Immundisolibacter sp.: one gene and its partner. The protein of the gene in region 1 interacts with the protein of each later gene in a pairwise test. Links are inferred from orthologs where the notes say so. Each region holds a gene or a part of one and is shown in the gene's direction. Other genes may lie near its edges.

The links. The genes of interacting proteins can lie anywhere in the genome.
Region 2: the proteins of secB (region 1) and secA interact in binary tests that used the Escherichia coli proteins (3 or more experiments, as listed by UniProt). The link is inferred for Immundisolibacter sp. from one-to-one orthologs.

Annotation. Positions count from the first base shown.
Region 1 is NZ_JACIZD010000009.1:63,654-68,962, forward strand. What follows is about bases 1-2,820. They hold secB (protein-export chaperone SecB), read left to right. Parts: upstream 1-1,080; coding sequence 1,081-1,560; downstream 1,561-2,820. Other genes in these bases: H5U26_RS10815 (peptidoglycan DD-metalloendopeptidase family protein), read right to left, coding at 1-252; H5U26_RS10820 (rhodanese-like domain-containing protein), read left to right, coding at 352-759; grxC (glutaredoxin 3), read left to right, coding at 797-1,048; H5U26_RS10835 (NAD(P)H-dependent glycerol-3-phosphate dehydrogenase), read left to right, coding at 1,588-2,583; H5U26_RS10840 (tRNA (cytidine(34)-2'-O)-methyltransferase), read right to left, coding at 2,693-2,820. Outside these bases: more of H5U26_RS10840, read right to left, coding at 2,821-3,166; H5U26_RS10845 (dihydroorotate dehydrogenase), read left to right, coding at 3,179-4,111; H5U26_RS10850 (ComF family protein), read right to left, coding at 4,117-4,824; biotin synthase BioB, read left to right, coding at 4,861-5,309. UniProt on the Escherichia coli protein: One of the proteins required for the normal export of some preproteins out of the cell cytoplasm. It is a molecular chaperone that binds to a subset of precursor proteins, maintaining them in a translocation-competent state.
Region 2 is NZ_JACIZD010000001.1:473,934-477,209, forward strand. It holds secA (preprotein translocase subunit SecA), read left to right. Parts: upstream 1-367; coding sequence 368-3,076; downstream 3,077-3,276. Other genes in the region: H5U26_RS02290 (M23 family metallopeptidase), read left to right, coding at 1-357; argJ (bifunctional glutamate N-acetyltransferase/amino-acid acetyltransferase ArgJ), read left to right, coding at 3,107-3,276. UniProt on the Escherichia coli protein: Required for protein export, interacts with the SecYEG preprotein conducting channel.

The DNA of each region.
Region 1 (5,309 bases):
GCGTTCGGTTTCGATCAGGCGGGTGTTCACCTGCGCCACCTGCCGGTCGGCTTCGGCCAGGCGGCTGCGCAGGCTGTCGCGCTCCACCAGGCGCTGGCGCAGGGTTCCGAGCACCTGGCCCAGCTCGTCGCCCAGCTTTTCCAGGCGCGATTTGGCCTGCGCGGCGTCGTTGGCCGATGCCGGTGCCGTGCCGGTCAGCAGCGCCAGCGCACACAGGCCGATGGCCGAAAGCGGTTTGAAAAGCGGGGGCACGACGCCAGGGCGGGGCAGGGTGTTTGAGGCGGCGTGCATAGTAAACTCTCGCCCGCGCTGGACCCAGCGCCCCCTTCGCTTTTGCTTCCGTGCAGGCCCATGGCTTTCGTCCTTGCCAATATCGAATTGTTCGCCGCATTCGCCGCGGTGGCGGCCTTGCTGGGCCTGAGTTACTCCCTCGAAGGCATGCTCGGTTACCAGCCCACGCTGCCGGGCGACGCGGTGCGGCTGATGAATGCCGGCGCCAGCGTGCTGGACCTGCGCCCGTCGGCCGAATTCGCCGCCGGACACGTGCGCGGCGCGGTCAATGTGGCGCCCGACGCACTGGCCGAGTGGGCCGCCAAGCAGCGCAAGACCAAGCCGCGGGCGGTGCTGCTGATCGCCGCGCCGCGCCAGTCCGTGCTCGGCCCATCGCGCCTGCTGCGGGCGCAGGGCTTCGAGCCTGTTCACGTGCTCAAGGGCGGCATGCGCGGCTGGGCCGAGGCCCAGTTGCCGCTGGCCAAGTGAGCCGTCGTCGGTTCTGCCCCACACCGGAGCCTATTGCATGGTCACGATTTACACCGGCGCCCTGTGCGGTTACTGCGCCATGGCCAAACGCCTGCTCGACAGCAAGGGCGTGGCCTATCAGGAGATTCCGGTCGACATGGACGTGGCGCGCCGGGCCGAGATGGAACAGCGCAGCGGCCGGCGCACCGTGCCGCAGATATTCATCGGCGCGCAACACATCGGCGGCTACGATGATCTGGCGGCCCTGGAACGTGCCGGCAAGCTGGACGCCCTGCTGGCCAGCGACTGATCGACCCTTCACTCACATCAGGAAACCTTTTCATGGCCGATGACACCGGCGCCGCGCAGGCGCCGCAACCGCAGTTCAATATTCGCCGCATCTACCTGAAGGACATGTCCTTCGAGTCGCCCAAGGCGCCGCAGATTTTCGACGCCACCACGCAGCCGCAGATCGACCTGCAGCTGGGCGCCGGCGCCGCGCAGGTCGGCGAGAACCTGCACGAGGTGGTGGTGAACGTGACCGCCACCGTGCGCAGCGGCGAGGACACCGTGTTCCTGGTCGAGGTGCAGCAGGCCGGCCTGTTCCATATCGAGGGGGTGCCGGCCGAGCAGATGGGCTGGGTGCTGGGCGTCACCTGTCCCAATGTGCTGTTTCCCTATGCCCGGCAGGTGGTGTCGGACGCCACTGTAGCCGGTGGCTTTCCGCCGCTGCTGCTGGCGCCGGTCAACTTCGAGGTGCTCTATCAGCAGCACCTGCAGCGCCAGCAGGCGGCGCCGGCCGACGGTCAGCTGACGCACTGAGCGCCGCCGCGCAGCGGAACGCGCGACGTGACTGACACCCTGGCGGTGCTGGGCGCCGGCTCCTGGGGCACGGCACTGGCCATTGCCCTGGCCCGTCGCGGCCACATGGTGCGCCTGTGGACCCTGGCGCCGGGCGACGCGGCGAGCATGAACGCACTGCGCGTGAATGCGCAGTTTCTGCCCGACATCGTGCTGCCGCCGCCGCTGACCGCCACGGCCGATCTGGCCGCAGCCCTGGCCGGCGTGGCCGGCGTGCTGGTGGTGGTGCCCAGCAGCGGCTTTCGCGCGGTACTGGGCCGGCTGGCGCCCTTGTTGCCGGGGCGCGAGATTGCCTGGGCGACCAAGGGTTTCGAGGAAGACAGCGGCAAGCTGCTGCACCAGGTGGCGGCCGAGGAGCTTGGGGCGGACGTTGCCTGTGTGGCCGTGTCCGGGCCGAGTTTCGCCGCCGAGGTGGCGCTCGGCTTGCCGACCGCCGTGACGGTAGCCTCGCCGGATGCACAGGCGGCACAAGCCTGGGTGGGCCGGCTGCACGGCGGGTCACTGCGCGCCTACCGCAGTGACGACCTGATCGGCGTGCAGGTGGGCGGCGCAGTCAAGAATGTGCTGGCCATCGCCGCCGGCATCGCCGACGGGATCGGCTTCGGCGCCAATGCCCGCGCCGCGCTGATCACCCGCGGCCTGGCCGAGGTGCAGCGTCTGGGCCTGGCGCTGGGCGCGCAGCGGGACACGTTTCTGGGACTGAGTGGCCTGGGCGATCTGCTGCTGACCTGTACCGACAATCAGTCGCGCAACCGTCGTGTCGGTCTGGCGCTGGCCAGCGGCAAAACGGTCCAGCAGGCGGTGGATTCGCTGGGCCAGGTGGCCGAAGGCGTGGTCACGGCGCGGGGCGTGCAGCGTCTGGCGGCACGGCTGGGCGTCAATATGCCGATCTGCAACGCCGTCTACCGGGTACTTCATGAACAGAAGGACGTGCGTGAGGCCGTGCAGGAACTGCTGGCACGGGAGCCATCGGCCGAGTTGTAGGGAAACGTGAGGGGTTTTTGGCAGGAGCGCCTTTGGGCGCGAAGACCTGCCCCGAGCGCGCCATCAATAACGGCGTTTGTCGTTCGCCAGCGGCACCGCTGACCTCGGTTCAGCCCGACGGACCCTCACCATCGAAGCCCTGCTGGCGCCAGGCCTCGAACACCGCCACCGCCACGGCATTGGAAAGATTCAGGCTGCGGTTGCCGGGCCGCATCGGCAGGCGCAGCACCTGCTCGGCCGGCAGGCGATGCAGCACCTCGGCCGGCAGACCACAGGTCTCGGAGCCGAACAGCAGCGCGTCGCCCGGTCGGTAGGCCACGTCGCTGTACAGCCGCCGGCCGCGGGTGCTGAAGGCCCACAGGCGCGGCGCGGCAAGACCTTGCAGGCAACTTTCCAGATCCGCGTGGCGCTGCACCGTGGCGTACTCGTGGTAGTCCAGCCCGGCGCGGCGCAGGCGCGCATCGTCCGGCTCGAAGCCGAGCGGTTCGACCAGGTGCAGCGCGGCGCCGGTGTTGGCGCACAGCCTTATGATGTTGCCGGTGTTGGGCGGGATTTGCGGTGACAAGAGGATGACGTGGAACACGGGTCAGGCACGATGAGCGATGCGGGGCTGTTGCGGACCGAACTGTGCGGACTGAGTCTGCGCACGCCGCTGGTGCTGCTGTCCGGCTGTGTCGGTTTCGGGCAGGAATATACCCGCGTGGCCGGCTTCAGCCACCGCGACGTGGGCCTGGTGGTGCTCAAGGGCACCACGCTGGAACCACGCCTGGGCAATGCCCCGCACCGCCTGGCCGAGACCCCGGCCGGCATGCTAAACGCCATCGGTCTGCAGAACCCGGGCGCGCGGGCGGTAGTGCGCGACATCCTGCCGCGGCTGGACTTCTCGGGAACCCTGTTCGCGGCCAATGTGTCCGGCGCCACGGTGGAGGAGTACGCGGAAGTCACGCGCATCTTCGACGACTCGCCGGTGGCGGCCATCGAGCTGAACATCTCCTGTCCCAACGTGAAGGCCGGCGGCGTGCAGTTCGGCAACGATCCGCAGATGTCGGCACGCGTGGTGGAGGCTTGTCGAAGAATGACGCGCAAGCCACTGATAACAAAGCTCTCACCAAACCAGACCGACATCGCCGAGAACGCCCGCCGCTGCATCGAGGCCGGTACCGATGCCTTCGCCGCCATCAACACCCTGCAGGGGATGGCAATCGACCTGGGGCAGCGCCGCCCGGTGCTCGGCAACCGCCAGGGCGGTCTGTCCGGTCCGGCCATCAAGCCGATCGCGCTGCTGAAGGTGCGTCAGGTGTACGAGGTCGCGGCAAAGCATGGCGTGCCGATCATCGGCCAGGGCGGGGTCGCCTGTGCCGACGATGCGCTCGAGTTCCTGTTGGCCGGGGCGAGCGCGGTCGGCGTCGGCACGGCGCTGTTCTATGACCCGCTGATCTGTCCGACCATCAACCAGGGCATTGCCGACTACCTGCGTCGGCACGACCATCACAACGTGAGCGCGCTGGTCGGCGCGCTGGCCTGGTAAATCCGTCAGCGGCCGGCCCGGCACAGTGCCCACACGTCGACCCTCGCCACACCGGCGCGCTTGAGGGCCAGCGCCAGCGCGCCGGCCGTGGCGCCGGTGGTCATCACATCGTCCACCACGGCCACGTGGCTCACGGCGGGCGGCTTTTGCACGGCGAACGCACCGCGCACGTTGCGCCGCCGGTCGGCCAGCGCAAGTCCGGTTTGCGGCGCCGTGGCGCGTATGCGCCGGCAGGCGTGGGCGTCGACCGGGATGCCCAGTCGCCGGCCGGCCTCGCGGGCGATGGCCTGCGCCTGGTCGTAGCCGCGCTGGCGCAGGCGCCGGTCGTGCAGCGGCACCGGAATCAACAGTTCGGGCCGTTCCCAGTGTCCGGACTGGGCGGCCTTGGCAAGCAGGGCGCCGGTCAGGCGGGCAAGACCCAGCCGGCGGCCGAACTTGAGGCGCTGCACCAGGCGGTCGAGCGGGGCGGCGTAGTGAAACGCCGCGTGAGCACGGTCCTGCGGTGGCGGGTGACGCAGGCAGCGGCCGCACACGCCGGCCACCGGCAGCGGCTGTGCACAGCGCTCGCAGGCCCGGCCCAGATACGGCAGCTCACCGCGACACGCGTCGCACAGCGGCAGGCGCTCACTGCCGGCTGCGCCGCACAGCGTGCACTGCGGCGGCAGCAGCCAGGCGAGCAGGGCGTCGAGATGTTCGTCAACTTTGGGGTTCATGTCAGGTTGACACAGTGGCGTTCACGGCTATTCTGAATGCCGCCGCCGCGGGCGGCTCGTGTCCTGCACCGTTTCCGGAGTCCGCCCTTGACCGCCATTCGTCACGACTGGACGCGCGCCCAGATTCGCGCCCTGTTCGAGCTGCCGTTCAGCGACCTGCTGCACCGCGCGCAGACCACGCACCGCGCCCATTTCGATCCCAACACCGTGCAGGTCAGCACGCTGCTGAGCATCAAGACCGGCGCCTGTCCGGAGGACTGCGGCTACTGCCCGCAAAGCGCGCACCACGAGGCCGACCTGCAGCGCGAGGCGCTGCTGGACGTGGATGCCGTGGTCGCCGCCGCGCGCGCCGCGCGCGATGCGGGGGCCAGCCGCTTCTGCATGGGCGCCGCCTGGCGCAGCCCGCGCGAGAAGGATTTCGTGCGCGTGCTGGACATGGTGCGGCAGGTCAAGGCGCTGGGCCTCGAGACCTGCGTGACGCTGGG
Region 2 (3,276 bases), on another replicon or contig:
AGCGGCCGGCGGGAGTTTCACCCCGGCATCGATTTTCGTGCCCCGCAGGGCGCACCCATCCAGGCCATGGCGGCCGGCGTGGTGGTCGGCAGCGGCTGGGAAAGCGGCTACGGCAACGTCGTCGAGATCGATCACGGCAACGGTTTCCGCACCCGGTATGCCCACAATCAGGCCAATCTGGTTACCAAAGGTCAGACAGTGAAACGCAGTCAGCTCATCGCCCGCGTCGGCCGCACCGGCCACGCCACCGGCTCGCATGTGCACCTCGAGGTGCTGCGCGGCGGTCGACTCATGGATCCGGCCGATTATTTGGGTGCGCTGGCGGCCGGCGAGCCGCTGCGCACGGCCACCCGCTGAGGCCGGCCACATGCTCCAGTCCCTAGTGCGGCGCATCGTCGGCAGCCGCAACCAGCGCGAAGTGAAGCGCTATTTCAAGTCCGTCGGGCGCATCAATGCGCTGGCGCCGCAGTTCGAAGCGCTGACCGACGCTGAGCTTCGGCAATGGACCGATACCCTCAAGCAGCGCCACGCCAACGGCGAAACGCTGGACCAGCTGCTGCCGGAAGCCTTCGCCCTGGTGCGCGAGGCGGCCGGCCGGGTGCTGGGCATGCGCCATTTCGACGTGCAGCTGGTCGGCGGCATGGTGCTGCACGAGGGCAAGATCGCCGAGATGCGCACCGGCGAGGGCAAGACCCTGGTCGCCACGCTGCCGGCCTACCTGAACGCGCTGGCCGGCAAGGGCGTGCACGTGGTGACGGTGAACGACTACCTGGCGCGCCGTGATGGCGCCTGGATGGGCCGGGTGTACGAGTTCCTGGGCCTGACCACCGGCATCATCGTGTCGAACCTGGACCAGGCGGCGCGTCAGGCCGCCTACGCGGCCGACATCACCTACGGCACCAACAACGAGTTCGGCTTCGACTACCTGCGCGACAACATGGCCTTCACGGCTGCCGACCGTGTGCAGCGCAGAAGCTACGGCATCATCGACGAAGTGGACTCGATCCTCATCGACGAGGCGCGCACGCCGCTGATCATCTCCGGCCCGTCCGAGGGCAGCACCGAGCTGTACGCCAAGGTCAACGCGCTGATTCCGCGCCTGACGCGCCAGACCGAACCGGACGGCCCGGGCGACTACCACGTCGACGAGAAAACCCGTCAGGTGCTGCTGACCGATGCCGGTCACGAGCACGCCGAGCAGCTGCTGGCCAAGGCCGGCCTGCTGGGCGAGGGCGAGAGCCTGTACGACGCCGCCAATATCACCCTGATGCATCACCTGAACGCCGCGCTGCGCGCCCACGCGCTGTTCCAGCGCGACGTGCATTACGTGGTCAACAACGGCGAAGTGATCATCGTGGACGAGTTCACCGGGCGGCTGATGCCCGGCCGGCGCTGGTCCGAGGGCCTGCATCAGGCGATCGAGGCCAAGGAGAAGGTGCCGGTCAAGCAGGAAAACCAGACCCTGGCCACCATCACCTTCCAGAACTATTTCCGCCTCTACGACAAGCTGTCGGGCATGACCGGCACCGCCGACACGGAAGCCTTCGAGCTGCACTCGATCTACGGCCTGGAAGTGGTGGTCATTCCCACGCACCGGCCGATGGTGCGCAAGGATCATGGCGACCAGGTGTTCCTGACGGTGGAGGAGAAGTACGACGCCGTGCTGGCCGACATCACCGACTGTCACAGCCGCGGCCAGCCGGTACTGGTCGGCACCGCCTCCATCGAGACCTCGGAGCTGGTGTCCGCGCGGCTGAAAAAGGCCAACATCCCGCACCAGGTGCTCAACGCCAAGTACCACGAGCAGGAAGCGCAGATCATCGCCCGCGCCGGCGAGATCGGTGCCGTCACCATCGCCACCAACATGGCCGGCCGCGGCACCGACATCGTGCTGGGCGGCAACCTGGAGGCACGCCTGCACGGCGTCGAGGATCCGGCCGAGCGCGAACGCATCCGCAGCCAGTGGCAGGCCGAGCACGACAAGGTGGTGGAACTGGGCGGCCTGCACGTGGCCGGCACCGAGCGCAACGAATCCCGCCGCGTCGACAACCAGCTGCGCGGCCGCTCCGGGCGCCAGGGCGACCCCGGCTCGTCGCGCTTCTATCTGTCCCTGCAGGACGATCTGATGCGCATCTTCGCCTCGGAGCGGGTCTCCGGCTGGATGCAGAAGCTGGGCCTGGAACCGGGTGAGGCGATCGAGCACCGCTGGGTCACGCGCGCCATCGAGAACGCCCAAAAGAAAGTCGAGGGCCGCAACTTCGACATGCGCAAGCAGCTACTCGAATACGACGACATCGCCAACGAGCAGCGCAAGCTGATCTACCAGCAGCGCAACGAACTGCTGGAAGCCGACGACGTGTCCGGCACCGTGCTGGCCATGGTGCGCGACGTGGTCGGCGCCACCGTGGACCGCTACCTGCCGCCCGGCAGCGTGGAAGAGCAATGGGACCTGGCTGGCCTGAAGGAAGCCCTGCACGACGAGCTCGGCAGCGCCTGCGACCCGGCGGAACTGGCCAGCCAACCGGACATGGACGCCGCCGCGCTGCGTGCCCGGCTGATCGAAATCATCGAAGCGGAGCTTGCGCAAAAGCAGTCCCGGGTCGAGCCGGCCGTCATGCGCCACTTCGAGAAGGCGGTCATGCTGCAGGTGCTCGACAGCCACTGGAAGGACCATCTGGCGGCCATGGATCACCTGCGCCACAGCATCCACCTGCGCGGCTACGCCCAGAAAAATCCCAAGCAGGAATACAAGCGCGAGGCCTTCACCCTGTTCACGCAGATGCTCGATCGGATCAAGACCGACGTCGCCACCACCCTGCTGCGCGTGCAGGTGCGCGCCGAGGAAGACGTGGAAGCGGTCGACCGTCAGCGCCGTCCGGCCGGCGAATACGACTACCAGCATGCATCGGCAGGTGCGCTGGAAGGCGAGGCCCAGGCCGAGGAAGCCGACCTGGCCGTGGCCCAGCGCCCATCGGCGGCGCCCTTCGTGCGCGGCATGCCCAAGGTGGGCCGCAACGAGCCGTGCCCGTGCGGCTCCGGCAAGAAATTCAAGCAATGCCACGGCCAGCTACAGTGAGCGCCGGGGCCTGATCGGGGGCGCCGCGCCATGGCCGTGAACCTCGCCGCGCCGGACGCGCTGACCCCCGTGGCCGGCGTGCGCCTGGCGGCCGTTGCCGCCGGCGTGCGCAAGCCGGGCCGCGACGACGTGGTGCTGCTGGAACTTGCCCCCGGCAGCCGCGTGGCGGCGGTATTCACACAAAACGCCTTCTGCGCCGC